DNA from 2 places in the Stenotrophomonas sp. AC248 genome. Region 2 is predicted to be linked to the other one. Evidence: riboswitches for the same ligand, from Rfam matches in the RefSeq annotation. Region 2 holds a riboswitch; the other holds the start of a gene.
What was found. A riboswitch is a leader RNA that binds a small molecule or an ion and turns the genes downstream of it on or off. The one in region 2 is predicted to bind thiamine pyrophosphate.

Region 1 (15,962 bases), 3.5 Mb from region 2:
GCCCGGCGATCACGTCGGGGTCGTCGAACGCAGACAGGAAGCGGTAGCCGTGCTGGTCGGCCAGCGCACGCGCGAAGGCGTAGGCCTCGTCGTAGCTGGTGCCGTGCTGGCGCACGGTGGCGCCCCAGTGGGCCACGCCGGCGATCTTGGTGGCCGGTGCGCCGTGCGGCATCACCGTGATGGCCGGAATGTTCAGCCGGTAGGCGGCCCAGGCCACGCCCTGGGCGTGGTTGCCGGCCGAGGCGCAGATCACCGGGCGGTCGTCACCGCGTTCGCGCCCGGCCAGCAGCGCGTTCAATGCGCCGCGCACCTTGTAGGAACCGGTGCGCTGCAGGTTCTCCAGCTTCAGCCAGACCCCGAAACGCTCGGCGTAGTGCAGCGGGGTGGGCGGCAGATAGCGGCGCAGCCGCGCCTGCGCGGCCAGCACGTCGGCGACGCTTACGTCGCCTACGTCCGGTTCCTGCGGGGTACGGCTAGCCGGCATCACGCACCCTGCCATGGTGATCGTCGCGGCGCGGCACGCGCTGCGACGGCGCACGGTGCGACGTCGTGCCTCCTGCACGCGCACCATTTGCACATCCATGTGCTGCGAGAAGAGACCTCCGTACCGGCACCGATGCAACGGTGCGGGCGTTCATGCGGATACTCCGGGTTCGAGCGCGCTGATGCGCACCGAAACACAGTCGTAGATCTTCTCGATCTGGCGGCACAGGGTTTCCGGCGGACGGCTGCTGTCCACCACCATCTGCAGGTGCCAGCGGCCGTGGTCGGCCGCGTTGGGCGCACCGGCGATCGCGCGCGGCGCGAAGCCGCGGCGTTCGGCCATGCCGATCACGCGCAGCAGCGCGCCCTCGGCGGGAACCAGCACCAGGTCAAGCCGGTATTGCATTGGGGAACTCCTGGGACTGATGGGCAGGGTTGCTTTCCAGCATGGTGCTGTTGGCGTTGTTGGGCGGCACCAGCGGCCACACGTTGGCGCGGGCATCGATGGCCACGTGCAGCAACGCCGGGCCCGGCTGGGCCAGCAGCGCGGCCAGGCCACCCTCGACGTCGTCGCGGGCCTCGATACGGGTGGCGGGAATGCCGAACACCTGGGCCAGCGCGGCGAAGTCCGGGTTGTCGGACAGGTCGATCTCGCTGTAACGCTCGGCGAAGAACAGTTCCTGCCACTGGCGCACCATGCCCAGCGAACTGTTGTCCAGCAGCACGATCTTCACCGGCAGGCGGCACCGCGCGATGGTGGCCAGCTCCTGCACGTTCATCATGAAACTGCCATCGCCGGACACCAGCACCACGGTGCGGTCGGGGCAGGCGAACTGCGCACCCATCGCCGCCGGCAGGCCGAAGCCCATGGTGCCCAGTGCGCCGCTGGTCAGGTGGTTACGCGGGTGGTTGAAGCGGCAGTGCTGGGCCACCCACATCTGGTGCTGGCCCACATCGCAGGCAATGATCGCGTCGCTCGGGGCCAGCTCGCTCAGCCGCTTCAGCAGCGCCGGGGCGTAGATGTGCTTGCCCGGTGCATCGTAGCGGGCGGCGAAGCGTTCGCGGTGGCTGCCGCAGCGCTTGCGCCAGGCCTCCTGCGACGCCGGCGTGGTGGCCGCGGCGGTCAATGCACGCAGCGCGCTGCCCACGTTGCCCGGCACGGCGATGTCGGCACTGCGCAGCTTGGAGATCTCATACGCATCGGCGTCGATGTGGATGACCCGCGCGAACGGGGCGAACTCGTTCAACTTGCCGGTGGCGCGGTCGTCGAAGCGCGCGCCGACCACGATCAGCAGGTCGCTTTCCTGCACGGCCATGTTGGCGGCGCGGGTGCCGTGCATGCCCAGCATGCCCAGGTAGTGCGGATGCTGCGGCGGCAGCGCGCCCAGCCCGCGCAGGGTCAGCACGGTGGGGATCGCGCTGGCGTCGACGAAGGCACGGAAGTCCTCCACCGCATCACCCAGCGCAACACCGCCCCCGGCGTAGATCACCGGCTTTTCGGCGGCGGCGATCGCGGCAATGGCCTGCGCCACTGCGTCGTCCTGCGGTGCCGGCGGCGGGCTGACCGTGGCCGGGGTGTGCGCCGGCAGGTGCGAGGCATCGGCGATCTGCACGTCCTTGGGCAGGTCGATCAGCACCGGCCCGGGGCGACCCTCGCGGGCGATGCGGAAGGCTTCGCGGACCACGCGCGGCAGGTCGTCCACCGAGCGCACCAGCCAACTGTGCTTGACGATCGGCATGGTCAGACCGAACACGTCCAGTTCCTGGAACGCGTCGGTGCCCAGCAGCGGAGTGGCGACCTGGCCGGTGATGCAGACCATCGGCACCGAATCCAGCATCGCATCGGCGATGCCGGTGACCAGGTTGGAGGCGCCGGGGCCGGACGTTGCGACACACACGCCGACCTGGCCGCTTGCGCGGGCATAGCCGTTGGCGGCCAGGGCCGCGCCCTGTTCGTGGCGGACCAGGATGTGCTTCAACCCTGAATCCACCAGGGCGTCGTAGAACGGCATGATGGTGCCGCCGGGGTAGCCGAACAGCGTGTGCACGCCCTCGGCTTCCAGGGCCTGCGTCAACCAGCGTGCGCCGTTGCGGGGCGCGGTGCTGTGTGCGGAGGTATTCATGCGGTGACCTTTACGAAAGCGGGTGGGGGAGCCGCGCGGTTACGCGGCTTGACTTTGCAACCAGACCATCTTGGCGCGCAGTTCCTTGCCTACCTTCTCGATCGGGTGCTCCAGGTCGGCCTGCTTGAACTTGTTGTAGTTGGGCAGGCCCGCTTCGTACTCGGCTACCCAGTTCTTGGTGAAGGTGCCGTTCTGGATGTCGGTCAGCACGTCCTTCATGCGCGCCTTGGTGCCGGCATCGATGACGCGCGGGCCGCTGACGTAGTCGCCGTACTGCGCGGTCTCGGAGATGAATTCCAGCATGCGGGTGATGCCGCCTTCGTAGAACAGGTCCACGATCAGCTTCAGTTCGTGCAGGACTTCGTAGTAGGCGATTTCCGGCTGGTAGCCGGCTTCCACCAGCGTTTCAAAGCCGGCCTGCACCAGCGCCGAGGCACCGCCGCAGAGCACTGCCTGCTCGCCGAACAGATCGGTTTCGGTCTCTTCCTTGAACGTGGTCTGGATCAGGTTGGCGCGTGCGCCGCCCAGGCCGGCCGCATAGGCCAGCGCGTACTCGGCGGCCTTGCCGCTCCGGTCCTGGTAGACCGCCCAGATGCACGGCACGCCCCGGCCGATCTCGTACTCACGGCGCACCAGCGCGCCCGGGCCCTTCGGCGCGACCAGCACCACGTCCAGGTCGTCACGCGGCTTGATCATGTCGAAATGCACGTTCAGGCCATGCGCGAACAGCAGCACCGCGCCCTGTTTCATGTTCGGGGCGAGGACGTCCTCGTACAGTTTCTTCTGGACCATGTCCGGGGTCAGCACGGCGACCAGATCTGCATCCTTGACCGCCTCGGCCGGGGCCTTGACGGTGAAGCCATCGGCCTGCGCCTTGACCTCGGTGGGGCCACCCGGGCGCAGCCCGATGACAACGTCGAAGCCGGATTCACGCAGGTTCAGTGCGTGGGCGCGGCCCTGGCTGCCGTAGCCGACAACAGCGATCTTGATCTGGGGCAGGTCGTTGGTGCTCATGGGGGAGGTCCTTTGGCGGAAATAAAAAGATGGCCGACGGTCAGCGACGCGTCGGCCAGTCAGGGGAAGGGGTGGCACGCGCAGCGCCACAACCGCACGCATCCGCCGTGGGGGCGGTGGGCATGAAGGCGGTGGTGGCGGACGGGCGGGTCATGGCGGGAAGGGCAACTCGGGAAGGGGGAGGAAAATGAGGAGGCTCTGAAACGAAAAAACCCGCACCTGGGTGGGTGCGGGTTTTGATGGATACCTGGCAGTCTTGCTTACACGCCGGTCCGTCCCGCACCTGTTGGTTGGGTAATAAGTACGAGGACAAGAAGCGAACGGATCGACGCCCCGCCGGTGTCGGCGTGCTCGATGGATTCGCGGATGGCTGTGCGCTGCAACATGAGATCGAGAAAACCACAGCGGTTTTAAGGCTGTCAACCCTGGCAGGCATATTTCCAACAGTTTCGCCTGCATCCAGCGCAAAGCCCCGCCACGCAAGGATGGTTGCGGTTGAAAGCGTTGCGGTGAACCCGAATTCACTATTTTGCAGGCACGTTCTGCGCGGATTTCGGTGCCGATGCGGCCCACGGCATGACCATTGTGGGATGCCATCGCGGCCGCTCTGCCGCCACTATCGGTGTGGCTACCACCCATCAGGAATCCCCCGTGTCCCGACGACTTGCCCGCGGCCTGCTTGCCGCCGCCGTGCTGTGTGCCCTTCCCATCGCCGCCAGTGCCGCCGACCGCGTCACCGGCCATCCCTTCGCCACCCGCTCGGAGGTGATCGCCCCGCACGCGATGGCCGCCACCTCGCAGCCGCTGGCGACCCAGATCGCGCTGGACGTGATGAAGGGCGGCGGCTCGGCCGTGGACGCGGCGATCGCGGCCAACGCCGCGCTGGGCCTGATGGAGCCGACCGGCAACGGCATCGGCGGCGACCTGTTCGCCATCGTGTGGGACCCGAAGACCCAGAAGCTTTATGGCTACAACGGCTCGGGCCGGTCGCCCAAGTCGCTGACCCTGGCCGAGTTCCAGCGCCGCGGCCTGAAGGAGATCCCGGCCACCGGCCCGCTGCCGGTCTCGGTGCCGGGCGCGGTGGACGGCTGGTTCGCGCTGCACGAGCGCTTCGGCCGCAAGCCGATGGCCGACAACCTGGCCCCGGCCATCCGCTACGCCCGCGAGGGCCATCCGGTGGCCGAGGTGATCGCCTACTACTGGGACCGCTCGGTGCCCAAGCTGTCGCAGTACCCGGGCTTCAAGGAGCAGTTCACCGTCAACGGGCATGCGCCGCGCAAGGGCGAGATGTGGAAGAACCCGAACCTGGCCAACACCCTGGAACAGATCGGCCGCGGTGGCCGCGATGCCTTCTACAAGGGCGACATCGCCCGCACCATCGGCAGCTACTTCAAGGCCAACGGCGGCTACCTGAGCTACGAGGACATGGCCAGCCACCACGGTGAGTGGGTGGAACCGGTGAGCAGCAACTACCGTGGCTACGACGTATGGGAGCTGCCGCCCAACAGCCAGGGCATCGCGGCGCTGCAGATCCTGAACGTGCTGGAGGGCTACGACTTCTCGAAGATCCCCTTCGGCTCGCCCGAACACGTGCACCTGTTCGTGGAAGCCAAGAAGCTGGCCTTCGCCGACCGCGCGCGCTTCTACACCGATCCGGCGTTCCACCCGGCACCGGTGGAACGGCTGGTCTCGAAGGGCTACGCGGCGCAGCGGCGTGCGTTGATCTCGATGGACAAGGCCCTGCGCGAAGTGCAGCCGGGCACGCCGAAGCAGCTGCAGGAAGGCGACACGATCTACATGACCGTCGCCGACGCGGACGGGATGATGGTGTCGCTGATCCAGTCCAACTACCGCGGCATGGGCAGTGGCATGGCGCCCCCGGGGCTGGGCTTCATCCTGCAGGACCGTGGTGAGATGTTCGTCCTGCAGAAGGACCACCCGAATGGCTACGCGCCGGGCAAGCGCCCGTTCCAGACCATCATTCCCGGCTTCGTGACCAAGGACGGCAAGCCCTGGATGAGCTTCGGGGTGATGGGCGGGGCGATGCAGCCGCAGGGGCACGCGCAGATCGTGATGAACATGGTCGACTTCGGCATGAACCTGCAGGAGGCCGGCGATGCGCCGCGCATCCAGCACGAAGGCTCGACCGAACCGACCGGGCAGGCCACGGCGATGAGCGACGGTGGCGAGGTCAACCTGGAAACCGGCTTCCCGTACGAAACGGTGCGCGCGCTGATGCGCAAGGGCCACCGCGTCACCTTCGCCGACGGCCCCTACGGCGGCTACCAGGCCATCCTGCGCGACCCGGACACCGGCGTGTACTACGGCGCCTCGGAGAGCCGCAAAGACGGCCAAGCCGCAGGCTATTAACCCGGGGTAGAGCCGACCGTTTGTCGGCTGGCCGCGCAACGCGCGGCAATGATCGGCGATAACGCCGCCCCGCTATGCAATTGGCGGACCAACGGTAGAGCCGACCGTTGGTCGGCTGCTCTCCCCACACCGCCCGCCATGTGTCCAGGGGCGGGGTGGATGGGAGTGCGGGACCGTTGGGCGCCATGGATGGCGCCCACGAGCCCCCAGGGGTGAGAGCGCATTGCTTGCGAGGCACTGCCTCGCATGCGGTCGAACGCACAGCCGCATGCGGCTGGGCCGGACCGCGAAGCGGGGTTTACGGCGTGTCCCGCACTCCCATCCACCCCGACCCAACCGGGGCCTCATGGCAGAGGCAAACTACGGCGCCCGCGCCGCCTCATCCCGCGTCTCTTCCTGCGCGGCGATCTCCCGCTCGATCCACTCGTCCATCATCCGCCGTGCCCGCTGCGCACGCCGGCGTTGCAACGCGTATTCCATATCCAGCACCCGGTACAGCGACCACATCACCAGCAGCATCAACAGCGCGAACGGCAAGGCCGCAATCGTGATCATGCCCTGCAGCGCGGTCAGTCCACCGGCCAGCAGCAACACACCGGCAATCAGCGCGATCGCCACGCCCCACACCATCCGCCGCGCCAACGGCGGGTCACCTGCCTCCTCGGTGGACATCGTGGCCAGCACCAGCACCGCCGAGTCGGCCGAGGTCACGAAGAAGATGATCAACAACACCAATGCGACAACCGACAGCAGCATCGGCATCGGCAGGCTGTCGAACATCGTGAACAGCACCGTCTCATAACCATTGCCCAGCGCCTGCGCCAGGTCCACGTGCCCGAAGATCTGCGACCACAGCGCCGTGCCACCAAACACCGAGAACCACAGGAAGCCCAGCACGCTCGGTGCGATCACCACGCCCAGCACGAACTCGCGGATGCTGCGCCCGCGCGACACCCGCGCAATGAACGAGCCCACGAACGGCGCCCACGCGATCCACCAGGCCCAGTAGAAGATCGTCCAGTCGGCCACCCACGTGCTGCCCGAGAACGGCGACATACGCAGGCTCATCGTCACCAGCGAATTCAGATACGACCCGATGGTGGTGGTGAACGTATCGAAGATGAACCCGGTCGGCCCCAGCACCATCACCAGCGCCAGCAATACCGCCGCCAGCCCCAGGTTGAAGTTGGACAGCCACTTGATGCCGCGGTTCACCCCGCTGGTGGTGGAGGCCATGTACAGCACGAACGCCACCGCGATGATGGTCAGCTGCACCGGAATCGAATCGCGGATGCCGAACACGCGATGCAGGCCCGCCGCGATCTGGATCGTACCGAAGCCCAGCGTGGTGGCCACGCCGATCGCGGTGGCCACCACCGCCGCCACGTTCACTACCGTGCCCATCCAGCCACGATGGTGCGCGCCGATCACCGGCTGCAACAGATCACTGATCAGGCCGCGGCCATTGCGGTTGAACTGGAACCACGCCATGGCCAGCCCGATCAGTGCATAGATCGCCCACGGATGCAGGCCCCAGTGGAAGAACGCGTAGCGCATCGAGGCGCGGGCCGCCTCCATGCTCTGCGGTGCCAGGCCTTCCGGCGGCTTGACGAAGTGCGAGATCGGCTCGGCCGCGCCCCAGAACACCAGGCCGATCCCCATGCCGGCGGCGAACAGCATCGACATCCAGCTGGCGTTGGAAAAATCCGGCTCGGCATCTTCGCCGCCGATGCGCAGCGAGCCCAGCCGCCCGAAGGCCAGGTACATCAGGAACGACAGCGTGATGAACACCACCAGCAGGTACAGCCAGCCGGTGCTGCGGATGATGTGGCCCAGGCCACTCTGGATCACGTCGTTGAAGGGGCCGGGCGCGAGGCCGGCGATCAGCACCAATGCAATGATCAGTGCGATGGAAATGCGAAACACCATGGAGGAGTTTCTCCGTACAAAGGGGGCGAGCGAATGCCTGCCGTCTCCAGCGCTGCCGAGGCGGCGGCTGGGGCGATTCAAGCCGGTCGATGCCGGTTGCGGAACTCCAGGGCGGACCAGCCAGACGGCCATTCCGCGCCGCAGCATTCTAGCGGATGGCAGATCAGCGCCTTTTTCACGTTCCAGCTGCTGTCTGCATGGCCTCGGCCCGGGCGCGGCAATTGCGTCAGGGTTGTGGTCTAATTCGCCCCGAAGCGGGGGTACCGCGGCCCAGTGGCCACGGTTGAGACAGTCCCTTCGAACCTGATCCGGTTGATACCGGCGTAGGGATGCTTCGCAATGCTGACGCAATGCGCCGTAGGGCTGCCCCGCCCGAAGACCGCCCGTGTTGCGTCCGTCGTGCGCCGCCGCTTCGTCCGTTCCGCCTATTCCTGGGCGGAACCCGATCCAGGACGAAGTCATGAACGCAGCGCTTTCCTCCCTGCAGCAGCAGGCCCAGCAACTGTCCGAATCGGTTACCCGACCGATTCCCGGTTCGCGCAAAATCCATGTGCCCGGCTCACGCAGCGACCTGCAGGTGCCCATGCGCGAGATCGTGCTGACCCGCACGCCGACCCTGTTTGGTGGGGAAGAGAACGCGCCGGTCACCGTGTATGACACATCTGGCCCGTATACCGATCCGAATGCGCGCATCGACCTCTCCTGCGGCCTGCCGCCGTTGCGGGCCGGCTGGGTGGCCGAGCGGGGCGATACCGAACTGCTGGACGGCCTGAGTTCCAGCTTCGGGCGGGCGCGCGAAACCGATGCACGCCTGGACGCGGTGCGTTTCCCGTCGCGGCTGCAGCCACGCCGTGCGGTGGCCGGCGCCAACGTCACCCAGATGCACTACGCACGGCGCGGCATCATCACCCCGGAAATGGAATTCGTGGCCATCCGCGAGAACCAGCGCATCGAGGCCATCCGCGATGCCGCGCTGCTCAGGCAGCACCCCGGGGAGTCTTTCGGCGCGTCCATCCCAACGCGCATCACGCCTGAATTCGTGCGCGACGAGATCGCCCGCGGCCGCGCGGTACTGCCCAACAACATCAATCACCCGGAAAGCGAGCCGATGATCATCGGCCGCAACTTCCTGACCAAGATCAACGCCAACATCGGCAACAGCGCGGTGTCGTCGGGCATCGCCGAGGAAGTGGAAAAGCTGGTGTGGGCGATCCGCTGGGGCGGCGACACGGTGATGGACCTCTCCACCGGCAAGCACATCCACGAAACCCGCGAGTGGATCCTGCGCAACTCGCCGGTGGCGATCGGCACCGTGCCGATCTACCAGGCGCTGGAGAAGGTGGATGGGCGCGCCGAGGAACTCACCTGGGAGATCTTCCGCGACACGCTGATCGAACAGGCCGAGCAGGGCGTGGATTACTTCACCATCCACGCCGGCGTGCTGCTGCGCTACGTGCCGCTGACCGCCAAGCGCGTGACCGGCATCGTCTCGCGCGGTGGCAGCATCCTGGCCAAGTGGTGCCTGGCCCACCACAAGGAGAACTTCCTCTACACGCACTTCGAGGACATCTGCGAGATCATGAAGGCCTACGACGTGACCTTCTCGCTCGGCGATGGCCTGCGCCCCGGCTGCATTGCCGATGCCAACGATGCCGCCCAGTTCGGTGAGCTGGAAACCCTCGGCGAGTTGACCAAAATCGCCTGGAAGCACGACGTGCAAACCATGATCGAAGGCCCGGGCCACGTGCCGATGCAGTTGATCAAGGAGAACATGGACAAGCAGCTGCGCGAATGCGGCGAGGCGCCGTTCTACACGCTGGGGCCGCTCACCACCGACATCGCGCCGGGCTACGACCACATCACCAGCGCGATCGGCGCGGCCATGATCGGCTGGTACGGCACCGCGATGCTCTGCTATGTCACGCCGAAGGAACACCTGGGCCTGCCCAACCGCCAGGACGTGCGCGACGGCATCATGGCCTACCGCATCGCCGCGCATGCCTCGGACCTGGCCAAGGGCCATCCCGGCGCGCAGGTGCGTGACAACGCACTAAGCAAGGCGCGCTTCGAGTTCCGCTGGGAAGACCAGTTCCACCTCGGCCTGGACCCGGAGAAGGCCAAGGAATTCCACGATGAAACCCTGCCCAAGGACGCGCACAAGCTGGCGCACTTCTGTTCGATGTGCGGCCCGCATTTCTGCTCGATGAAGATCACCCAGGACGTGCGCGACTATGCCGCCGAACACGGCCTGTCCGAACGGGACGCGATCGAGGAGGGCATGGCCGACAAGTCGGCGCAGTTCCGCGAGCTCGGCGCGCAGGTCTACCGGCAGGAATGAGGCCGGTGCCGGGGCGGCGGGCCGTCGCCCCGGTGCTCATGCGGCAGGGGCGGCAAGCGCGCTAAGCTCGGCGGCGAACGGGGCAGGGAAGGGATCTGGCATGGCAATCGCACGTACCACCAAGTGGCTGGCCATCGCACGGCGGCATCCGTCGGCGTGGTTGCTGGCCGTGCAGTTGCTGGGCGTGCTGCTGTACCCGGCGATGGACGAAGCCGGGGCCAGCCGCGCGGTGTTCGGTGCGTTCGGCATCGCCGTGCTCGGCCTGGCCCTGTGGGTGGTGCGGCGCAGCCCGTTGGGCATGTGGCTGGCGCTGCTGCTGGCCATCCCGGCGGTGGTCTTCTCCATCGCCGGGGCACTGCTCGGCAGGCCCACCCTCACCACCACCGCCCAGTTGCTGGAATGCCTGCTGTATTTCTATACCGCCGGCAGCCTGACCGCCTACATGCTCCAGGACCACAAGGTCACCCGCGACGAACTGTTCGCGGCCGGGGCAACGTTCACCCTGTTGGCCTGGGCATTCGCGTTCGCCTTCTCGGTCTGCCAGCAGTGGTACCCGGGCAGTTTCCTGGCCACCAGCGAGAGCGAATTGCGCACCTGGATGGAGCTTCTTTATCTCAGCTTCAGCTTGCTGTCCGGGGTGGGTTTGAGCGACGTGGTGCCGGTGCATCCGCAAGCACGCGCACTGGTCATGCTGGAGCAGTTCGCAGGCGTGATGTACGTGGCTTTGGTGGTCTCGCGCCTGGTCGGATTGACCATGATCAAGCGTGTACAAAGCTGAATCGCAGATAAAAAATTCGCGCCCGAAGGCGCGAATACTGAAGCGATTTATGTGAATTCGTCGGCGAGAGAGAGCCTGATGTTGGCCGCACGCACAGGCGCGGTTAACCGGCATAGGCTAGTATTCGCGCGCTTCAGTTGTTTTACGGTTTGCGCTGATGGCATGTGCGGAATCTGGCGGTTCGTTCGATCGGTGTCGGTTGCGATGAATGCTGCGTTCCTGTTGTTCTGCAGTCCTTCGTACCACTGGAATGATCAGCAACATTAGTGAGCCTCCTTCGGCCGATGTCGTGCGTATCGGCAGCTGCACCGTCACGTTGTCCTCGCGCGAGGTCACGGTGCCCGGTGCGCGTCGCGTGCGCCGGCTCACCCCCAAGGCGCTGGGCGTACTGAAAGCGTTGCTGCGTTCGCCCGGTGCGGTGGTCACCCGCGATGAACTGTTCGCCGAGGTGTGGCCCGACACCCTGCCCACCAATGATGTCCTCACCCAGGCGGTCACCCAGCTGCGCAAGGCGTTTGCCAGCGACGACGGCGACGGCACCGCGTACATCGAAACCATCGCCAAGACCGGGTACCGCCTGCTGGTGCCGGTACGCATGCTGGCCGACGATCCCGTCGTGCCGGCGGCCGCCGAACCGGACGTGGCGCCTGCGGCCAACGCGGTAACCCCTGCGTCAGCGCGCACCGCACCAGGCCCGGCAACGGCGTCGGTACGCAGCCGCTGGCGGCGCCACCGTCGCTACGTGCTGCTGGCCGTTGGGCTGGCCATGCTGGTGGCGCTGCTGGTGATGGCCGCATTGCTGCTGCAGCGCCCGTCGGCCGAGCCCGGTTCCAGCGGCGTGCTGGAGGATGGCAGCCGGGTGATCGGCAGCCCACAGCGGCCGTACCGGCTGATCACCGCCACGGCCGGGTTCGAGACCTATCCCACGCTGTCCCCGGACGGTTCGCAGGTTGCCTACGAGGCCGACAGCAGCGCCCGCAACGGCAGCTCGGTGAAAGTGCAGACGTCCGGCAACGCGCCGGCGCGGCTGCTGGCCGAAACCCCGGACGGCTATTCCGACCGCTTCCCCAACTGGTCGCCCAACGGGCGCGACATCGCGTTCGCGCGGTTCGGGCCGGGCGGCAGCTGCGAGGTGCTGATCGCCAGCGCCACCGGCGGCGCGGTACGCCACGTTACCCGCTGTGACGGCACCGAACTGCTCAGCTTCGACTGGACCCCGGATGGACGCGGCCTGGTGTTCGGCTCCCTGGCCGGCACGCATGCCCACCGCGGCATCCGCGTCCTGGATATCGCCAGTGGGCGTTGGACGCCGCTGGCCTACGAGGTGGCCGAGGACAGCTTCGATTACGCGCCGCGCTACTCGCCCGATGGGCGCTGGATCGTGTTCGTGCGCAACCCGCAGATTGGCGACCTGTGGCGTCTCCCGGCCAGCGGCGGGGTGCCCGAACAGCTCACCGCCGATTCGGCCGAGATCCGCGGCTGGGCCTGGCGCGGTGACAGCCGCCACATCGTGTTCGGCCGCCGCGTGGACAGCGAATCGCGCCTGTATGAACTGGATACGCAGAACCGCACGCTGCGCGATGTCGGCATCGACGATGCGCAGTCACCGGCGGTGTCGCGCCACAACGAGATGCTGGCCTTCGTGCATCGCAAGGCGCAGTTCGGGCTGTTCCGGGTGCCGCTCAAGGACGGCCAGCCGGGGCAACCGCAACGCCTGTTCCCCTCCAATGGCCGCGACGGCCAGCCGATGCTCGCCCCTGACGGCCGGCAACTGGTGTTCACCTCCGACCGGTCCGGCAATTACGGCCTGTGGTGGGCGGACCTGACCCGGCCCGACTCGCTGCGCCCGGTGGAAGGCCTGCGGCCGGAAACGCGGCAGGCCGCGGACTGGTCGCCGGACAGCACGCACCTGCTGGTGTCCGGGCGCGATGCGCAGGCCAACCCGGTGATCTATGAAGTGTCACCGCGCGATGAGCAGGTGGTGGCGTTGCCGGTTCCGGTCGCCCAGCCGCTGCAGGCCCTGTACGGCGGCGACAGTGACCACGTGCTGATCGTCGACCGTGACGCGCGCGAGCGGCTGCGGCTGTCCCTGTTCGATCGTCGGCAGTCGCCGTGGCGGCTGCTGGCCAGTATCGAAGGGGTGTCGCAGGCGCGCTTCGACCGCAGCGCGCAACGGGTGCTGTTCACCCGGCTGTCGGCAGGCGGGTTGTGGTCGGTGGATGCGCAGCTCAGCACCGGCAGCATCCAGCAGGTCAGCGAGGACCGGCCATCGCGCTGGCGCTACCGGACCTGGACGGTGGCGCGCGATGGCAGCGTGGACTACCTGTCCAATGGTGCCGCCTGCGCCACGCTGTTTTCGCGCATCAACGCCGGCGCTGCCCGCACCGAGCACTGCCTGGACGTGGATCGGCTGAGTGCCGGCAACGGCTTCAGTGCGCAACCCGATGGCAGCGCCCTGTATGTGGCGCTGGCGGTGGCCGACGGTGCCGACATCGGCGTGATGCCGCTGCCCGAGGCCCCGGTGGCGGTCTTCTCGGCGGTGTCCAACGCCCTGTTTTTGAAGGGAAAATAGTCTTCGTACTTCTTTCGTATCGGCCTCGTGTCGAATTCGGATGAATCTCGTAGGACTTTCCTGACCTGGCTCGCCTGATTTGGCAAAACGTTTGCCCCGCAACGGCAAACACGGTGTGCAGTCATGCGTCAGCTTTCCTTGGCCGATCGCGGCCAATCGCTTTCCCTGGACAAGATCGTCGACGACGGTCCGCTGCCCACCTGCCTGGGCGTGGCCCGGCTCGGCAGCCTGCAGACCGCTGGCGCAACCTTCACTGTGTGGATGCAGCTGCGTGGCAGCGCGTGGGTGGAATCCAAGGAAGGTCGCTTCCGCCTGCGCCAGCGCGAATGGATTGCCTTCGAGAAAGAATCCAAGCCGATGATCCAGGCCGGCCGCGATGGTCTGTGCATCGGCCTGAGCCTCACCCCCGATGCATTGCGCGCGCTGGGCGAACTGGAAGACTGCAGCCTGTATGCCGGCCGCGGCAGCATGAGCCGCGCCGAAGTCCGCGTAGCGCTGCGCCTGTGGCGCGATGCACTGGCCAGCGGCCAGCCAGCGCAGGCATTGCGCCCGGTGCTGCTGCATCTGGCCTCGCTGCAGCGCGTGCTGGCCACCGGCGTGCAGCGTTGCCCGGGACGTTCGCGCGTGCGCAAGCGCCAGGTGTTCGGCCGCATGCAGCGTGCGCGCCTGTACCTGGAAGGCAACAGCCACCGCGTGGTGCGCATCGGTGAACTGGCCGAGCTGACCAACTTCTCCAGCTGGTACTTGTCCAAGACCTTCCAGAGCCTGTATGAAGAAAGCCCGCAGTCGCTGTCGGCACGCCTTCGGCTGGAGCGCGCGGCGGACCTGCTGCGTGATACCGACATGATGATCGGCGAAGTCGCCGCTGCCAGTGGATTTGACAACTGCTGCAGCTTTGCAAGGGCGTTTCGGGCACGTTACGGGCAGTCTGCGTCAGGCTTCCGCGAGGGCGGTGGAATGCTCCCGCCAAAGTCGGCAAAGCCATCGGTTGCTTCCCGCAAATAATTAACCGCAACGCAATCGTAACTTTCCGAGGCGGTTTAACACGCTACTAACGTACCTCGGAGAGATAAATGAATTTTCGTACTCCTGCAGTGCGGCTGGGCCTTCTGCCCGCCGGCATTGCGCTCGCGCTGTCGCCGACCTTTGCCTCGGCGCAGGAAGCTGCAGCCGGCACCACTGACCTGGATCGCATCTCGGTCACCGGCTCGCGCATCCGCGGCGCCAACATGGAGACCCAGCAGCCGATTCTGACGATGACGCGTGAAGCCCTGGAGAAGCAGGGTTTCTCGAACGTCGCTGACGTGCTGAACAACCTCACCTCGGCCGGCTCCCCGGCCATCTCGCGTTCGGATTCGCTGTCCTCGGGCGAGAACGTGGGCGGTTACTACGTCGACATCCGCAACCTGGGCGCCCAGCGCACCCTGGTGCTGATGAATGGCAAGCGCCTGGGCGCCACCACGGCCGGTTACCAGGATCTGAGCCAGATCCCGATGGCTGCCGTGGAGCGCATTGAAATCCTGAAGGACGGCGCGTCCTCGATCTACGGTTCGGACGCCATTGCCGGCGTGGTCAACGTGATCACCCGCAAGAACTTCGACGGTGGCGAAGCCAGCGTCCGCGTTGGCCAGTACGGCAACGGCGACGGCGACGAACAGCAGTACTCGATGCTGCTGGGCGCGTCCGGCGAGCGCGGCAGCCTGACCCTGGCGGCCGAATACTCCAAGCAGGATCCGGTGTGGGCCAAGGACCGCTGGTACAGCCGTGATGGCGGCCGTGGTCCGAATTCGGTTGCTGGCGACGGCAGCCCGATCACCGAGACCGGCAGCTGGTGCAACCCGCTGCAGGTCAACTGCGGCGACTCCAAGACCGCCGTGTGGAAGACCCTGAACCCGGGCGGCGATCCGAAGAACCCGAATGACTACCACGTCCTGACCGAAGACGAGTACGTCAATTCGAACGAGCAGATGAGCCTGCTGACCGGTGTGGAGCGCAAGTCGCTGTACATCAACGGCACCTACGACTTCACCGACCGCATCAGCCTGAACACCGATGTGCTCTACAACGAGCGCAACACGTTCCAGCAGATCGCCGGCTACCCGTACCAGTCCAGCGCGTCCAACATCAAGACCCCGCTGTCGGCCTCCAGCGCCTTCAACCCGACCAACGTCAATGGCGTCGGTGGCAAGGACATCGAGTTCCGTCGCCGCCTGTGGGAAGTGCCGCGCACCACCGACAGCCAGCTGAAGACCCTGCGCTTCGCGCCGACCGTCAGCGGCTACTTCGAAGTGGCCGACAAGACCTTTGACTGGGACGTCGGTGCACTGTGGAACCGCAATGAGTCGATCAAGACCC
Region 2 (15,962 bases):
CTCAAGGGCGATGCCGAACTGTTTGACTACCTGCGCGACGGCGAGATCTGACCCCCGCGCCGGACCTTGCTGGACCCTGAGCGGGCACCGGCACTTTCAGCCTCGCTTCATCCGCATTGCCGCTAGATGAATACGCAGACCCACCCGGGCCGCGCGGCAATGTTCCGACAATGTTGGAACCCCAGCGTGGCCTGTACCCGACTGGAGAACCGAACATGCTCAACATTTCCGCACTCAGCCTTCGTGGCCTGGCCGTGGCCCTGGCCCTGACGGTCGGCCTGGCCGCCGTCGGCGACGCCAGCGCGATGTCCCGCAAGGACAAGCGCACCGTGGTAGGCGCGGTGGTGGGCGGCGTGGCCGGCCACCTGCTCTCCAACGGTGATACGGCGGCCACCGTGGGCGGCGCGGTGGCCGGCGGCGCCATCGGCAACCTGACCACCCGCGACAAGCGCGACCACCGGTACGACCGTGGCTACGACAACCGCCGCTATGACGATCGTCGCCATGACCGCCGCTACGGCTATGACCGCGGCTATGACCGTCGCAACGACCGTGGCCGCTGGGAACGCGAGCAGCGCGATCGCCGCAACTGGGACCGCCAGCACGGCCGCGGCTGGTAAACACCGCCCCACCGTGTGCAGCGACTTCAACGGGCGGGTCGATGACCCGCCCGTTGTGCGTTCGGCTACCCTGTCTGCCCCGCACCCCGACGCACGTTGTGCCTGCTCGCCGATGACCCACACCGCCCACCTCGTGCAAGGCCTGGACAACGACGCCGTGGCCGCCGACTGGCCTGCCATCGATGCGCGCGACGTGGCCTGGCTGCGCGGGCGCTACCCGCAGCTGGGCACGGAGGTCGGCGTGGCCTGGCACAGCCCGCGCCCCCTGTCGGCGGCCGCCCTCCTGGAAAGCGGGCGCGGGCGGGTATTCGTCAAACGCCACCACCACAGCGTGCGCGACGCCGCTTCGCTGGGCGAAGAACACCGCTTCATCGCCCACCTGGCGGCCGCCGGCGTGCCCGTGGTGCAGGTGCTGCGCGATGCCGACGGTGCGACCGCCCCCGAACACGACGGCTGGACCTACGAGCTGCACAGCGTGGGCGACGGCCAGGATCTGTACCGCGATGCGCCGTCCTGGACACCGCTGGCCGACCCCGCCGCCGCACGCGAGGCCGGGCGCATGCTGGCCACCCTGCACCAGGCTTCGGCCGGCTACCACGCGCCCCAGCGCAGCACCCACCTGCTGGTGGCACGCGACGACCTGATCCGCGCCGCCGACCCGCTGGCGACGCTGCAGGCCGACCTGGGCCAGCGCCCCGGCCTGGCCGCCTACCTGGCCCGGCAACACTGGCAGGACGACCTGCAGCGCGCGGTGCTGCCCTGGCACGCCGGCCTGGCCGGGCGCCTGCACGCCGAGCCACGGCTGTGGGCCCACAACGACTGGCACGTGTCCAACCTGCTCTGGCGTGCCGACAGCAACGCCCCGCAGGTGCAGACCGTGTTCGACTTCGGCCTGGCTTCGCCCACCAGCGCGCTGTTCGACCTGGCCACGGCGATCGAACGCAATGCCATTGCCTGGCTGGCGCTGGAGCAGCAGACCGATGCGGCGCGCATCGCCATTGCACTGGCCCTGGTCGAGGGCTACCGGCAGGTGCTGCCGGTGTCGGCCGCGCGGGTGCAGCTGCTGGCCGACCTGCTGCCCATCGTGCACCTGGACTTTGCACTGTCCGAAGTGGAGTACTTCAACGGCATCACCGCCTCGCCGGGCAATGCGGATGTGGCCTATCACACCTTCCTGCTGGGCCACGCGCTGTGGTTCAAGGGCCGCCACGGCCAGGCCCTGCTCCAGGCGCTGCACGCCGCCGCCTGAGCCGTGGCGGGCATCACGGGGCCGTTTGTGGTGAAATGGTCACCGAAGCGGGGGTGCCTGGACAAAACCAGGCTGAGAGAGTCCCTTGGAACCTGATCCGGTTGATACCGGCGTAGGGAGCTTTGTGCAGTGGGCGCAACGACCGGATGGGTCGGTGCGTGCGCGCCGTCGCTTCGTCTCTTCTGGCTGATGACGAATCGAATGAACCGCTGCTATCGCCCTGCCCTGCTGACCGCCGCCCTGTGCGCCGCACTGCCGCTGTATGCCAGCGACGCCGCCCCGGACGCGCCCGACCGTTCCCCGACCGAGCTTGCCGCCGTGCGCGTGCAGGCCCGCCAGCCGGTGGCCGACACCGTGCAGACCACCAGCTTCGGCAGCGGCGACTGGAAGGACACCCCGGCTTCGTTGACCGTGCTCGACCGCGACCTGCTCGACAGCCGCCAGGTGCGCAGCCTGTCCGAACTGGCCCGCAGCGACGCCTCGCTCGGCGACAGCTACGCCCCGGTGGGCTACTACCAGAACATCGCCATCCGCGGCTTCCCGCTGGACACCGGCACCGGTTACCGCTTCAACGGCCTGAGCACCACCGGCGAGCAGCGGCTGGCGCTGGAGAACGTGCAGCGGGTGGAGATCCTGAAGGGCGAAGCCGGCCTTGCCGCCGGCGTGATGGCGCCCGGCGGCATCATCAACTACGTCGGCAAGCGCCCGACCGAGGTCCGCAACGTCACCCTGGGCACCGATTCGGAGGGCTCGCGCTACGCCGCGGTGGATGTCGGCCACTGGCTGACCCCGCGCCTGGGCGTGCGCGTGAACGCGGCGTGGGACGGCAGCGATTCGTATATCGAGCACGCCGAGGGCCGCCGCAATTTCTACTCGCTGGCCACCGACTGGCTGATCAGCGACCGCAGCAAGCTCGAGGTCGATGCCAACTACCAGACCAGCTCGCAGCGCTCGGCCTCCGGCTACCAGCTGCTGGGCGCGCGCGAACTGCCGCGCGGGGTGGACCGCGAGCACATGCTGGGCTACCAGCCGTGGCAGCGGCCGGTGGGCATCGACAGCACCAACATCACCGCACTGCACACCTACCAGTTCAACGCGCAGTGGCAGTCGCGCGTGTCGGCCGGCTACAGCCGCTCGGTGATCGATGACAACGTGGCCTTCGCCTACGGCTGCTACTACGCCGCGCAGTGTGCCGATGGCAGCGTGCCGGGCAACTACTTCGCGCCCAACGGCGACTACGACATCTACGACTACCGCAGCCCCGACGACACCCGCCGCAACCTGGAGGCACGCGCCGAACTGCGCGGCAGCTTCGACACCGGCCGCGTCGGCCACGAACTCACCGTCGGCGCGGACCGCTTCGAGCGCACCATCGACAAGCGCCGCAACGTCAACGAGTACGTCGGCACGGCCAACATCCACGACGCGCAGGTGCCGGTGTTCGCGCCGTCGCCGCTGCAGCCCGGCCCCTCGGTGCGCCGCCTGGACAGCGCGCAGACGGCCGTGTTCGCGATGGACCGCATGCAGTTCGGCGATGCCTGGCAGTGGCTGGCCGGTGGCCGGTTCGTGCGCCTGGATGAGCGCGCGTTCGACAAGCGCGGTAACCCCGAGCGCCGAAGCACGCTGTCGCGCTTCCTGCCGCAGACCGCGCTGGTCTGGAAGGCAACCGAGCAGGTGAATGTTTACGCCAGCTACGTGCGCGGCATTTCGCTGGGCCAGGAAGCCCCGTTCTGGACCTCCAACGACGGCGCGTTCCTGGCGCCGGTGCTGTCGCGGCAGACCGAAGTGGGCATCAAGTACGCCGCCGCCGACGCGCTGACCCTGGGCGCGGCGCTGTTCCGCACCTCGCAGCCGTTCCAGTACGCCAAGCCGGACAGCAGCGACGCCGGCTACACCTTCGTGGCCGAAGGCCAGCAGACCCACACCGGGCTGGAACTGACCGCCAATGGCCGTGTTGCCGACGGCCTGGTGCTCAACGCCAGCGTCAGCGCGCTGCAGGCGCGCGCGCGCAGCAGTGGCACCGCGCTGTATGAAGGCCACCAGCTGGTCAACGTGCCCAAGCTGCGCGCCAGCGTGCATGCCGACTACGCGCTGCCGTTCGCCAGCGGGCTGTCGCTCACCGGCGGCTGGCGCTACGCCTCGGCCAACGCCGCCACGGTGGATGGCAGCGTGCGCGCACCGGCCTACCACGTGGTCGACCTGGGCCTGCGCTTCAAGCACGCGCTGGCCGACCATCCGGTGACCTGGAACCTGTCGGTGGACAACGTGTTCGACCGCTTCTACTGGCGCGATACCGGCAGCACCGCCGGCGACTACTACCTGTTCGCCGGTGCGCCGCGCCAGGCCCGGTTGTCGGTGACGTTCGGGCTATGAACGCGGCGATCCTGGAATGGTCGGCGGTAGCCACCAGCATCCTCGGGGTGTGGTTGATGGCGCGCCGGCGCATGCTGGCCTGGCCGGTGGGGCTGGTGGCGGTGGCACTGTATGCGGTGGTGTTCATCGAGGCCAAGCTGTATTCGGACACGCTGCTGCAGGTCGTGTTCGGCGGCTTCCTGCTGTACGGCTGGCTGAGCTGGCGCCGGCACGCGCAGCAGGACGGTGCGATCGTGATCGCGCCACTGCCGCGCCGGCAGCTGCTGCGCGATCTTGGTCTGGGCGTGGTGTTCGGCATCGCGCTGGGCGCCGCCATGCACACCTGGACCGATGCCGCGCTGCCCTGGCTGGATGCCATGCTCGCCGCGCTGAGCCTGGTGGCGCAGTGGTGGCAGGCACGCCGCCATATCGCCACGTGGTGGCTGTGGATCATCGTCGACGTGGTCTATGTGGGCATGTACCTGGTCAAGTCGCTGGACGTCACCGCCGGGCTGTACCTGGTGTTCGTCGGGCTGGCGGTGATGGGCCTGCGCGCCTGGACGGCAGCAGACGAGGCACCGGGCGCCATGCAGCGCCGCTGACGGCGCCTTGCTGGCGGACGCGCCCGGTCGTAGCATCGCCGGGCGGAGGAAGCCCATGACCCAGAGTCCTGCACTGCTGCGACGCCTGCTGCGGGCCAAGGACCGGATGGACCAGGCACCGCACGAGGCCTGGCCGGTCCGGCGCCTGGCCGCGGTGGGCGCCACCTCCGAGGCGTACTTCGCGCGCCAGTTCCGGCTGGCCTTCGGCCTGCCGCCGCACCGCTACCTGCTGAGCCGCCGCATCGAGCGGGCGGTGGCGCTGTGCCGCGACACCGACCTGCCCATCACCGAGATCGCCTACCAGACCGGTTGGAGCAGTCTGGGCACGTTCGGCCGGGTGTTCCGCGACATCACCGGGCAGTGTCCCGGCGACCTGCGCGGTACGGCACCGGCGCAGGCGTCACCGGGCAGCACCCCCGAGTGCATCCTGCGCGCCGCCCGGCGCCCGGACCTCACCACCTCAGTTTCGGAGAAGCGCCAGCGCGAAGGGGCCGGTACAACAGAGCCTCAACCAACGGAGGTTCCATGACACAGGGTATCGAGGTGGTCGGCGTGTACGTGCGCGACCAGGACGAAGCGGTGGCGTTCTACGTCGACGCGCTGGGGTTCAAGATCCACACCGACGTGCGCAATGGCGCCTACCGGTGGCTGACGGTGCAGCACCCGGACCAGCCCGCGTTCCAGTTGGGCCTGTTCGTGCCGGGTCCGCCGGTGCATGACGCCGCCACCGCGCAGGCCCTGGCGGCACTGGTGGCCAAGGGCGCCATGCCGGCCCTGGTGCTGGCCGTGGACGACTGCCGTGCGGCCTACCAGCGGCTGAGCGCGGCCGGCGTCGAATTCACCCAGGCGCCGGTGGAGCGCTACGGCACGGTGGATGCCGGTTTCCGCGATCCGTCCGGCAACGGCTGGAAGATGATCGAATCGGCCGCCCGCGGTCCCGCCTGACAGCGCACCGGCGTAGCCGTCAGTCCAGCAGCAGGCGCATCGGCTCGGTGCCCATGGCCGGGTCGGTGCTGCCCGAGCGGCCGTCTTCCACGCGCCCCGCAAGACGCTGGGAGGCCCCGGGCTGCTCGACATGCAGGTCGTACCAGCCGCCACTGGCGGCGGCGTCCCAGTGCAGTGCGGTGCGCGCACCGGGCGCCAGCTGCAGCTGCCTGTCCGGGGCGGCATCGACATAGGCCCCCGGGCGCACGCTGACCGCCAGCGCCGCCGTGCCGGGGTTGTGCAGCCACAGCTGCAGGCGGTCGCCGTCGCGGTCGATGCGTGCCTGCAGCGGCGCGGCCGTGCCGGGCTGGCCGCGGTAGTGGCGGTGGAAGCCGTTGGGGCCGAGCAGCCACAGGTCGTAGCCGCGCTGCGCATCCATCGCCCAGCGCGCGTGCTGCGGCATGCCCGGGGCCAGCGTGTAACGGCGCGGGATCGCTCCCAACTGCGTGCGGTCGTAGACGTGCAGTACCGCTGCGGCGCCATCGCAGGCCAGGTCGAGGCGGACGTGGTCGTCGTCCAGCGCGATATCGACCTGCGGGCGATACGGCAGCGCGCGTGCCGGGCGCACCCCGGGTTCCTGCCGTGCCGGCTGCAGGCCCTCGGGCAGCACCGGCACGGTACGGCCCGGCAGGGCCGCCGCGCGTGCGGCCACCGCGGCCGTGGCCGGCAGCGAGGCCACGAAGGGCCGCGTGTCGCGCTGCGAGAAATCGAATGCACCGGTGAGGTCGCCACACACCGCGCGGCGCCACGGCGACAGTTCCGGCGCGGCCACGCCGAAGCGGCGTTCGATCAGGCGGATCACCGAGGTGTGGTCGTACACCTGCGAGTCGACCCAGCCGCCACGGCTCCACGGCGAGATCGCATACAGCGGCACCCGCGGGCCCAGACCGTACGGGCGGCCGCGCAGGTCCAGCGGATCGGCCGTTTCGTTGCCAGGCGACGGATGCTGGTGGTATTCGCCGTCGGTGGACACCGACGATGCACCGGCCCAGCCACCGTCCACCGAGGCATCGCGCGACGGCGGTGCCGGGGGCGGCATGTGGTCGAAGAAGCCGTCGTTCTCGTCGAACATCAGCAACAGCGCGGTGCGGCTCCACACCGCCGGGTCGGCGGTGAGCGCGTCCAGCACGCGCGCGGTGTAGGCCGCGCCCTGGGCCGGGCTGGAGGGGCCGGGGTGCTCGCTGCCGGCGGCATCGGCGATGATGAAGCTGACCTGCGGCAGCTGCCCCTTCAGCACGTCCTCGCGCAGCTGGGCCAGCCCGCGCGTGCTCACCCCACGCGCGCGCAGCGCCGCATCATGCCCCGGCGCGCCGCGCCAGGCCTGGCGGAACGGCGCGAAGCCGGCCAAGGGGTTGTCGGTGAAGTTGTCGGCCATGTCCTGGTAGATCTGCCAGCGCACGCCGGCCTGCTGCAGGCGTTCGACGTAGGTGGTCCAGGTGTACGACGCCGGGTGGCCGCCCAGCTCGGGGAAGTTGTCGTGCGAGTTGGCCACGGCCGGGCCGCCCGCACGGGCGTGCGGGTCGTTGTGGCCGGTCCACAGGAACAGGCGGTTGGGATTGGTGCCGGCCTGCATCGCGCAGTGGTAGGCATCGCACACGGTGAATGCCTCGGCCAGCGCGAACTGGAACGGCATGTCGTCGCGGCGGAAGTAGCCCATCGCGTGGTCCTGCTTGGCAGCCGGCCAGTGCGCCATGCGCCCGTGGTCCCAGGCGCGCTGCGCGTCGGGCCAGGTGTGCGGGGTGCCTTCCACGCGCATCAGGCCGAACTGCGCGGCGGTATCCAGCGCGAACGGCGTGATGCCGCGCGTGCCGGCGGCATTGGGCTGCAGCCACAGCGTGCGCGGCGGCTGCCCGGGCGCCAGCGGTGGGGCCGGCGCGACGAAGCGGTCGCCGAACCCGCGCACACCGGGCAACGTGCCGAAGTAGTGGTCGAACGACCGGTTCTCCTGCATGAACACCACGATGTGCTGCACGTCCTCCAGGCTGCCGCTGCGTGCATGCGGGGCGATCGCCGCCGCCCGCGCGATGCTGGGCAGCAGCGCGGCCACACCGGCCCCCAGGCCGCCCTGCAGCAGGCGGCGGCGTACCGGGTCGGTCAGTGGTGGCCGCGCTGGACTCACAGGTCGACCCGCACCGAGAACCCGACGGTACGCGGCGCGCCGATGAAGGCCGAGTTGCTGCCGTCCACGCCGGCAAGGTACCTGCGGTCGGTGAGGTTGCTCACCACCAGGCTGGCGCCCACGCCCTTGAGCCGGGGCGACAAGCTCTGCAGGTCGAAACCGATGTTGGCATTGAACACCGTGGCCGACGGCAGCTTGGCGGTATTGGACGCATCCAGGTAGCGTTCGCCCAGGTAGCGTCCGGAAATGCCGGCGTTCCAGCTGTCGCCCTGCCAGTCGGCCGATACCACCAGCACGTGCTTGGGCTGGCCGATCACCTGGGCACCGTCGACGATGCCCAGCTCGGTATCGCGCGCGGCATTGCCGCTGCCCAGGTACTTGGAGCGGTTGTAGGTGTAGGCCCCATTGATGCGCCAGCCGTTGTCCCAGCCATAGCCGAGCGCCGCTTCCAGGCCGGTGCTTTCCACGCCACCAAAGTTCTCGTAGACACCATCGGTTTCGTCCAGATAGTCGATACCGTCGGCCAGCCGTGCGGGCAGGTAGACGATGCGGTTGTCGAATTTGATGTTGTACAGGGTCAACGAGCCGGTCAAGGGCCAGCGGCTCACGCGCAGGCCCAGCTCGATGTTGTCGGCGGTTTCCGGTTCGACCCGGGCGAAGCGCTGCGCATCGGTTTCACCGAGCACGCCGGACGGAATGGCGGCGAAGTTCTGCGAGTAGCCGCCAAACAGCTCCAGGCCGTCGACCGGCAACGTCCAGGTGGCACCGGCCGACAGCAGCGGGTCGGACTTGGAATCCGACCGCACGCTTTCGGCATTGCCGATCACGCGGTTGCGCTTCTGGTCGACGAAGAACTGCTTGACGCCCACGCGCGCACTGAACGGACCGAAGCGCGCCACGTCTTCCACGTAGTACATCTGCTCGCTGGTCTTGTAGCGGTCTTCGAACTGCACCCAGTACGGCTGGTGATCGAAGCCGATGTCGGTGCCCACGTTGAGCAGGCGGTGCCAGTCGCGGCGCACGCTGCGGTCGTACTGCTCCACCCACACACCACCGCGCACGGTGTTGTCCACGCTGCCCAGCGTCTGCTTCCATTCCACGTCGGCGGTGGCACCGGCGCGGTCGTTGTCGTAGTGCGAATGGCGGTAGGACTGCACGCCCTGTACGCCGGCGGCGTAGCAGTTGGGGTCGTACTCGGCACTGAAGCCGGCGCGCGGCACGCAGCCGGCGCGCATCTGCGCGGCGCTGCCATCGGGATTGACGAAGTAGAACTGGCCCAGCGCGCTGCCGCCATACACGGTGCTACCGCCCAGGTACTCCGATTCGGGCCGGCCAGCGCCATCGTTGCGTGCCTGCACCAGGTACGGCGGCAGCCAGTCGCCGCGGCCTTCCATCTTGTGCGCGTAGCCGGTCAGCGTGGCCTTGAAGCCGTTGCCGCTGTCGAACGCCCCGCGCAGGTAGCCGAAGGTGTTTTCACGCAGCGCGCGCGAACCGGAGCGGAAGTTCTGGTCCAGGTAGGGAATGCCGGTGAGCGTGCCGGTGAGGCCATCGCGGTCGGGGTTGGTCGCAAAGGCCGCCGGGGTGACGCTGGTGTACTCCGGTTCGTCAGCGTCGTTGTAGGAGGCGTAGCCACTGAGCGTCCAGCGGTCGAGCTCGGTCACGAACTTCGCGGCCAGGTTGTCGTTGCTGACATGGCCGGTGCCGTCGATCCAGTCATTCACGCGCGCCGAGGACGCGCTCACCCAGGCGCGGGTATGTCCACCGAGCAGGCCGGTGTCGTAGCGCACATAGTACTTGCGCGCGTCGTGGTCGCCGCCACCGACCACCATGCGCAGCCGCTGTTCGGCCAGCGGGTCGCTGGTGAGGAAGTTCAGGGTGCCGCCCAGCGCCTCGTTGGACCGCGAGGAAATATCGGCGGTGCCCTGGCTCACCTCGACGGTCTCCAGATCCAGGGTGTCGATGTAGCGGTTGGCCAGCGAGCCGCCACCATAGCCGGAGCCACCGTTGGGCAGGCCGTCGATGGTGGTGCCGATCTGCTGCGTGTCGCGGTTGGTCACAAAGCCGCGCATGCTGATCTGCGTGCCCCATACCGACGAGCCGGTGGCATCGGCTTCGCTCACCACCACGCCCGGCAGTTCATTGAGCGCGTTGTTGACGCTGCTGATGACCTGCTGGCGGTTGAGGGTTTCCTGGCTCACCGTGGTCGTGGCGTAGCTGGTGGCCTGGCCGATCACCTGTACCTGGTCCAGCGTGCGTGCATCGTCGGCAGGTGCAGGTTCGGCGGCCATGGCCTGGACGGCAGCGGTGAGCAACACAGCAAGCAGGGAAACACGGGGGGCGTGGCCGGAAGCGCGCATGGGTCGACGGGGTAGTGGAGGACCGGCGGAGTATTGGTGCCCGCAGTGACTTCCCCATGACATTACGCTTGCAGTTAGCGCGGCGGCATTTGTTTCTGTTGGAACAACCAGTCGCGCCACCACGTGCCCGGCACGATGTCGGCGGGCGGTTGATGGGCCAGGCCGGGGTACTCGCGGAGCACGGCCTGACCACCGCGCGCGTGCAGCGTACGTACGAAACGTCGATCAGCCGTGATCGGATTCTCGTCGTCTGTATCGCCGTGCATCGCCAGCACCGGCACGTGGGTGTACGCCGATGCGGCACTGTCGGGCGGGGCGATGCCGGCGATGGACACGATCGCCGCGAACTGGCCCGGTGCCAGCGTCGGCGACAGCCACGCGGCCGAGCCGCCCATCGAGAATCCCACGGCGTAGATGCGCGAGGTGTCGATCGGATGCGTTGCCGCCACGTGCCGCGCCAACGCCAGGGCCGCGTGCATTTGCGGTGCCGCCGTGGCGGCCTGGTCCGCAGCGGCAGGGCCGTAGTTGGCGCTGCGCCCGGCGAACTGCGGCACCAGGACGTATGCAGGGTAGCGTTCGCGCGTGGCAGGCATCGCCCAGCTTCTGGCAAGGCGATCCAGCTGCGCGGCGTTGTCGGTACCGATGCCACCGGAGCCGTGGAACTGCAGCACCAGGGGATACCGCTGGCCCGCGCGCACGTGGCGCGGCGGCAGGATCCGGTACGGCAGCACCGTGCCGTCGGCGGCAGTGAAGCTGCTCCGTGCGAACAATTCGGCATCCACCGTGGCCACGGCATCGGCCGCCAGTGGGCCAACGCCCGTCACCGGTGCATTCGTCGCCGATGCAGGCGCACAGGCGGCGAGCGCCAGACACATCAGCAGGGCAACAGGGGGACGCAGAGGCATGGCGGGCAACCGGTCGGAACGTGCACGCAGTGTATCGGCGCGGCAGGGGCGGGCGCGCTGCGCCCGCCACGGTATTTCCGCATGCCACCTATGCATTGTGCTCATACCACCGCCGCCGGGTGGGCGCGCTTACTCGCCTGGGCTGCATCGGCATGAACGGGGTGATCGAAGCGGACCGCGCAGCCACCCATGGGGTGGCTCTACTCCGTGTGCCCGGCCACCGCATGCGATGAGCGACGACGGAACTTGCGCGACAGCCATTCGCCCAGGTCATCCATCACCGTGAACGCAGCCGGGATCACGATCAGGCTGAGCAGCGTGGAGGTGATCAGACCGCCGATCACCGCAATCGCCATCGGCGCGCGGAAGCTCGAATCGCCGGCGAAGCCCAGCGCGATCGGCATCATGCCGGCGCCCATCGCCAGGGTGGTCATGATGATCGGCTGGGCGCGCTTGCGGCACGCATCGATCAGCGCATCGTGCTGGCTCATGCCGTGTTCGTCTTCAGCGATCACCGCGTAGTCGACCAGCAGGATCGAGTTCTTGGTGGCGATGCCGATCAGCATCAACAAGCCGATCAGCGCCGGCAGCGACAGCATGTTCTGGGTGATCAGCAGCGCGCCGAACGCACCACCGGCACACAGCGGCACCGCCGCCAGGATGGTGACCGGCATCAGCGCATGGTTGAACAGCAGCAACAGCACCATGTAGATGCAGATCAACCCGGCCGCCATGGCCAGCATGAAGCCGATGAACAGTTCGACGAACACCTCGGCATCGCCGGTGTTGAGGAAACTCACCCCCGGCGGCAACTGCTTCACGCTGGGCAGCGCCTGCACCTGGGTCATCACCTCGCCCAGCGGGCGGCCGTTGAGTTCGGCGGTGAGGGTGACGTTGCGCTGGCGCTGGTACCGCGAGATCTGCGAGGGGCCGCTGCCCTGCTGGATGTCGGCCACGGCGGCCAGCGGCACCGGGCCGTTGCGGCCGGGCACGCGCAGCTGCCCGATCAACGCCGGGTTGGCCAGCGTGGCCTCGGCAAAGCCCACCCGGATCGGCACCTGGCGATCGGGCAGGTTGAGCTTGGCCAGGCGCTGTTCGTAGTCGCCGGCGGTGGCGATGCGCGCCGCTTCGGCGATGTCGGCCGTGGCCAGCGCCAAGGTCGGCCGCACGCGCCGCGTTGGGCACGATCTGCACTTCCGGGCGCAGCAACGAGGCGGTGGAGGTGACGCTGCCCAGCCCCTGGATGCCGCGCAGGTCACGCTCCAGTGCGGTGGATGCGTCCTGCAGGCGCTGCGGATCATCGCCGGACAGCACCAGCTGCAGCAGGTTGCCCGGCTCGGAACTGACGTAGCTCACGCGTACGCCGGGCAGGTTGGCCAGGCGGGCGCGCGCGTCGCGTTCCAGCACGCGCTGGTCACGGTCGCGGGTGTCGGTGGTGCCCCAGTCGAGCACCAGCGTGGCCTTGCGTGCCTCGCCCACACCAGTCGCGCTGGGGTCCCCGAGGTCAAGCACGCTGCCTACGGCGGTGTAGACCTGCTTCAGCTCGGGCATGTCCTTGAGCAGCGCGCGTGCCTGTTCGGCCACGGCCACGGTGTCCTGCAGGCGCGTGCCCGGCGGCAGTTCCAGGCTCAGGTTGCTGCGGCCCAGGTCGGACTGCGGAATGAAGGTGGCCGGGATGAACGGCACCAGCGCCAGCGAGGCCACGAACAGGCCGGTGGCCAGCCACAGCGTGCGGCCGCGGTGGCGCAGGGCGGCGTCCACCCAGCCCAGGTACCAGACCATCAGCCTGGAATCGGGCTTCTCTTCGCCGTGGGGCTTGAGCAGGTAGGCCGCCATCATCGGAGTGAGCAGGCGCGCCACCAGCAGCGAGAACAGCACGGCGGTGGCCGCGGTCCAGCCGAACTCGCGGAAGAACTTGCCGGCGATGCCGGGCATGAACGCCACCGGCACGAACACCGCCGCCAGGGTCAGCGAGGTGGCGATCACCGCGTTGCCGATCTCGCCGGCGGCCTCGCGCGCCGCTTCCAGCGGGGGCTTGCCCATGCGCAAATGGCGCACGATGTTCTCGATCTCCACGATCGCATCGTCGACCAGGATGCCGACCACCACCGACAACGCCAGCAGCGTGATCATGTTGAGGGTGAAGCCGAAGAAGTACATCACCGCGAAGGTGGGGATGATCGACAGCGGCAACGCCAGCGCGGCCACCCAGGTGGCGCGCCAGTCGCGCAGGAACAACCACACCACCAGCAGCGCCAGCAGCGCGCCTTCGTAGAGCATGGTCATCGACGAATCGTAGGACCGGTGGGTCTCGTCGATGGCGGTGGTGACCAGGCGGAAATCGATGCCGGGATGGGCGGCCTTGATGGTGTCGAGCGCGGCGTGCACGCCCGCCTCCACCTTCACTTCGCTGGAGCCGCGTGTGCGCGACATCGAGAACGCCACCACCTCGCCGCCATCGAGCAGCGCCGCTTCGGTGGGGTCGGCGGCGGCATCGGTAACCGTGGCCAGCGTGGACAGGCGCACCGCGCGGCCGTCGGGCAGCGCGATGGAGTAGTCGCGCAGGGCCTGCGCGTTGCCCACGGTACCCAGCGTACGGATGGTCTGCTGCGCGCCTTCGATCTCGGCCTTGCCGCCGGCACGCTCCACCTGGATGCGGGCCAGCTGCTGTGAGACGTCGCCGGCGGTGATGCCCATGGCGATCAACGCATTGGGGTCCAGGTCCACCCGCACCTGGCGCTGCACGCCGCCCACGCGGGTCACCCGGGCCACGCCCGGTACGCCGTACATGGCGCGCGACACGTCGCGGTCGACGAACCAGCTGGCCTCGTCGGGGGTCATGTGCGGGGCCACCAGGGCGTAGGTCATCAGCGAGCCGCCGATGTCCACCTTGGAGATCACCGGTTCCTGGATGTCCTGCGGCAGGTCGGTGCGGATGCGGGTGACCGCATCGCGCGTGTCGTCCAGCGCGGTGGCCAGGTCGGCCTCGAGCTGGAATTCGATGGTGGTGGTGCTGACGCCTTCGCTGACCGAGGAGATCACGCGCTTGACGTTGTTGACCGTGGCCACCGAGTCCTCGACCTTGCGGGTGACTTCCGCTTCCAGCTGGCTGGGCGACGCACCGGGCTGGGTGACGGTGACAGTGGTCATCGGGAAGGCGATGTCCGGGAAGCGCGCCACCGGCAGCTGATAGAAGCCCCACAGGCCGGCCACGCACAGCACGAAGAAGATCAGCAGTGCGGGCAATGGGCGCTTGATTGCCCAGGCGGAGATGTTCATCGGGCGGCGGCCTTGGTGTTGGTCACCACGCGCACGCGGTCGCCCTCGCCCAGGAAGCCGGCGCCGTCCACCACGACGCGATCACCGGCCTTGAGGCCTTCCAGGATCGCGGTGTGGCCGTTGACGGCCTGGCCGGTGCGCACGCGGTGACGGGTGGCCTGCTGCTTGTCGTTCACGCTGAAGACGTAGCTGTGGCCATCGCGCTGCACGATCGCCGCGGTCGGAATGGTGAGCACCTGGCCGTCGCCGGTGACGATGCGGCCTTCCACGTAGATGCCCGGCTTGAGCGGCTCCGGCGTGGGCAGGTCGGCGTACAGGGTGCCGGTGCGGGTCTGTGCATCCACCCCGGGGCTCACGGCACGGATGCGGCCGCGTACCACCTGGCCGGCATAGGGCAGTTCCACGGTGTTGCCCACCACCACGTCGGCCAGCTGGTTCTCCGGCAGTTCGGCGCGCCACTCCAGGCGGCCATCGCGGATCAGCCGCAGCAGCTCGGTACCGGCCGAGACCACCTGGCCGGGCTGCACCAGGCGCTTGGAGATCAACCCGTCGGCCGGCGCGCGCAGGTCGGCGAAGTCGCGCCGCAGCTGGGCGGCATCGCGGGACGCGCGCGCGGTGGCGGTCTGCGCCTCCGCATTGATGCGGGCAGCGCGCAGTTCGTCCAGGCTGCTGGCGCTGATCAACTGCTGCGCCGCCAGTTTCTCGCTGCGCTGGTAGTTCAGCCGCGCCAGCTCCTGCGACGCCTGCGCCTGGCGCAGCGACGCGTCGGCCTGGGCCAGTTCACTGTCCAGGGTGCGGTGGTCGAGCTGCAGCAGCACCTGGCCCTTCTTGACCCACTGGCCCACGTCCACCGGCAACGCGGTGACGCGCTGGCCGCTGATTTCCACGCCCAGCTGCATCTCTTCGTAGGCGCTGACCGGCCCGGACACCAGCACCGTGCGCGCCATGCTCTGCTGCTGGGCGGTGGCCAGCGACACCGGCAACGCCGAGGACTCGGCGGTGGCCTCGGCCGACGGGGTGTCGTCCTTGCCGCCACAGGCGCTGAGCAGCGCGGCAACCAGGATCAGGGAGGAGCAGCGGAGAATTCGGTCACGCATCGGTGGGGCTTCCGTGTCGGAGCAGCGGGAACAGCGGGGAAACAGCGGGATCAGGGGGTAGCGGCCAGGCGCAGTGCGATGCCGTCCAGCATCAGCCCCAGCCCCTGTTCGAAGCGCGCGTCGAAATCGACCTCGCTCCACACCTCGCGGGCAGACCAGCAATGCGGGAAACGTTGCTCGGCCAATGCCATGAACGTCTCACCGAGCGCTTCCATGCTGCCGTCGCCGGGCCAGGACTGCTCTTCAATCACAAAGCCCATCGTGTAGTACACCAGGTCCATCGCGGTGGTCGCGGCGAAGCGCGCCGGCAACCCGGCGCCGACCAGCGCGGCCAGGCTGGCCTCGCCCACCCGCAGCACGTTCTCGGTGGCGAGGAAGGTGCCGGCATACACCCGCGC

Region 1: another riboswitch for thiamine pyrophosphate. It lies ahead of thiC (phosphomethylpyrimidine synthase ThiC); the one in region 2 lies ahead of ACZ0AE_RS00625 (TonB-dependent siderophore receptor).

What each region holds. Positions count from the first base shown of each region.
Region 1 covers NZ_OZ409840.1:3,603,707-3,619,668, reverse strand. The annotation lists gene ACZ0AE_RS16335 (threonine dehydratase) at 1-484, opposite strand, end outside; gene ACZ0AE_RS16330 (ACT domain-containing protein) at 635-889, opposite strand; gene ilvG (acetolactate synthase 2 catalytic subunit) at 873-2,606, opposite strand; gene ilvC (ketol-acid reductoisomerase) at 2,646-3,620, opposite strand; gene ggt (gamma-glutamyltransferase) at 4,272-5,990, shown strand; gene ACZ0AE_RS16310 (BCCT family transporter) at 6,351-7,919, opposite strand; TPP riboswitch at 8,166-8,267, shown strand; gene thiC (phosphomethylpyrimidine synthase ThiC) at 8,380-10,257, shown strand; gene ACZ0AE_RS16300 (ion channel) at 10,358-11,035, shown strand; gene ACZ0AE_RS16295 (winged helix-turn-helix domain-containing protein) at 11,286-13,607, shown strand; gene ACZ0AE_RS16290 (helix-turn-helix transcriptional regulator) at 13,731-14,612, shown strand; gene ACZ0AE_RS16285 (TonB-dependent receptor plug domain-containing protein) at 14,681-15,962, shown strand, end outside.
Region 2 covers NZ_OZ409840.1:132,933-148,894, reverse strand. The annotation lists gene ACZ0AE_RS00640 (response regulator) at 1-51, shown strand, start outside; gene ACZ0AE_RS00635 (glycine zipper 2TM domain-containing protein) at 216-620, shown strand; gene ACZ0AE_RS00630 (phosphotransferase enzyme family protein) at 733-1,869, shown strand; TPP riboswitch at 1,909-2,005, shown strand; gene ACZ0AE_RS00625 (TonB-dependent siderophore receptor) at 2,071-4,242, shown strand; gene pnuC (nicotinamide riboside transporter PnuC) at 4,239-4,823, shown strand; gene ACZ0AE_RS00615 (helix-turn-helix transcriptional regulator) at 4,879-5,352, shown strand; gene ACZ0AE_RS00610 (VOC family protein) at 5,349-5,768, shown strand; gene ACZ0AE_RS00605 (phosphocholine-specific phospholipase C) at 5,788-7,905, opposite strand; gene ACZ0AE_RS00600 (TonB-dependent receptor) at 7,923-10,283, opposite strand; gene ACZ0AE_RS00595 (carboxylesterase family protein) at 10,358-11,188, opposite strand; gene ACZ0AE_RS00590 (efflux RND transporter permease subunit) at 11,389-12,489, opposite strand; partial or broken gene ACZ0AE_RS00585 (efflux RND transporter permease subunit) at 12,407-14,467, opposite strand; gene ACZ0AE_RS00580 (efflux RND transporter periplasmic adaptor subunit) at 14,464-15,564, opposite strand; gene ACZ0AE_RS00575 (TetR/AcrR family transcriptional regulator C-terminal domain-containing protein) at 15,615-15,962, opposite strand, start outside.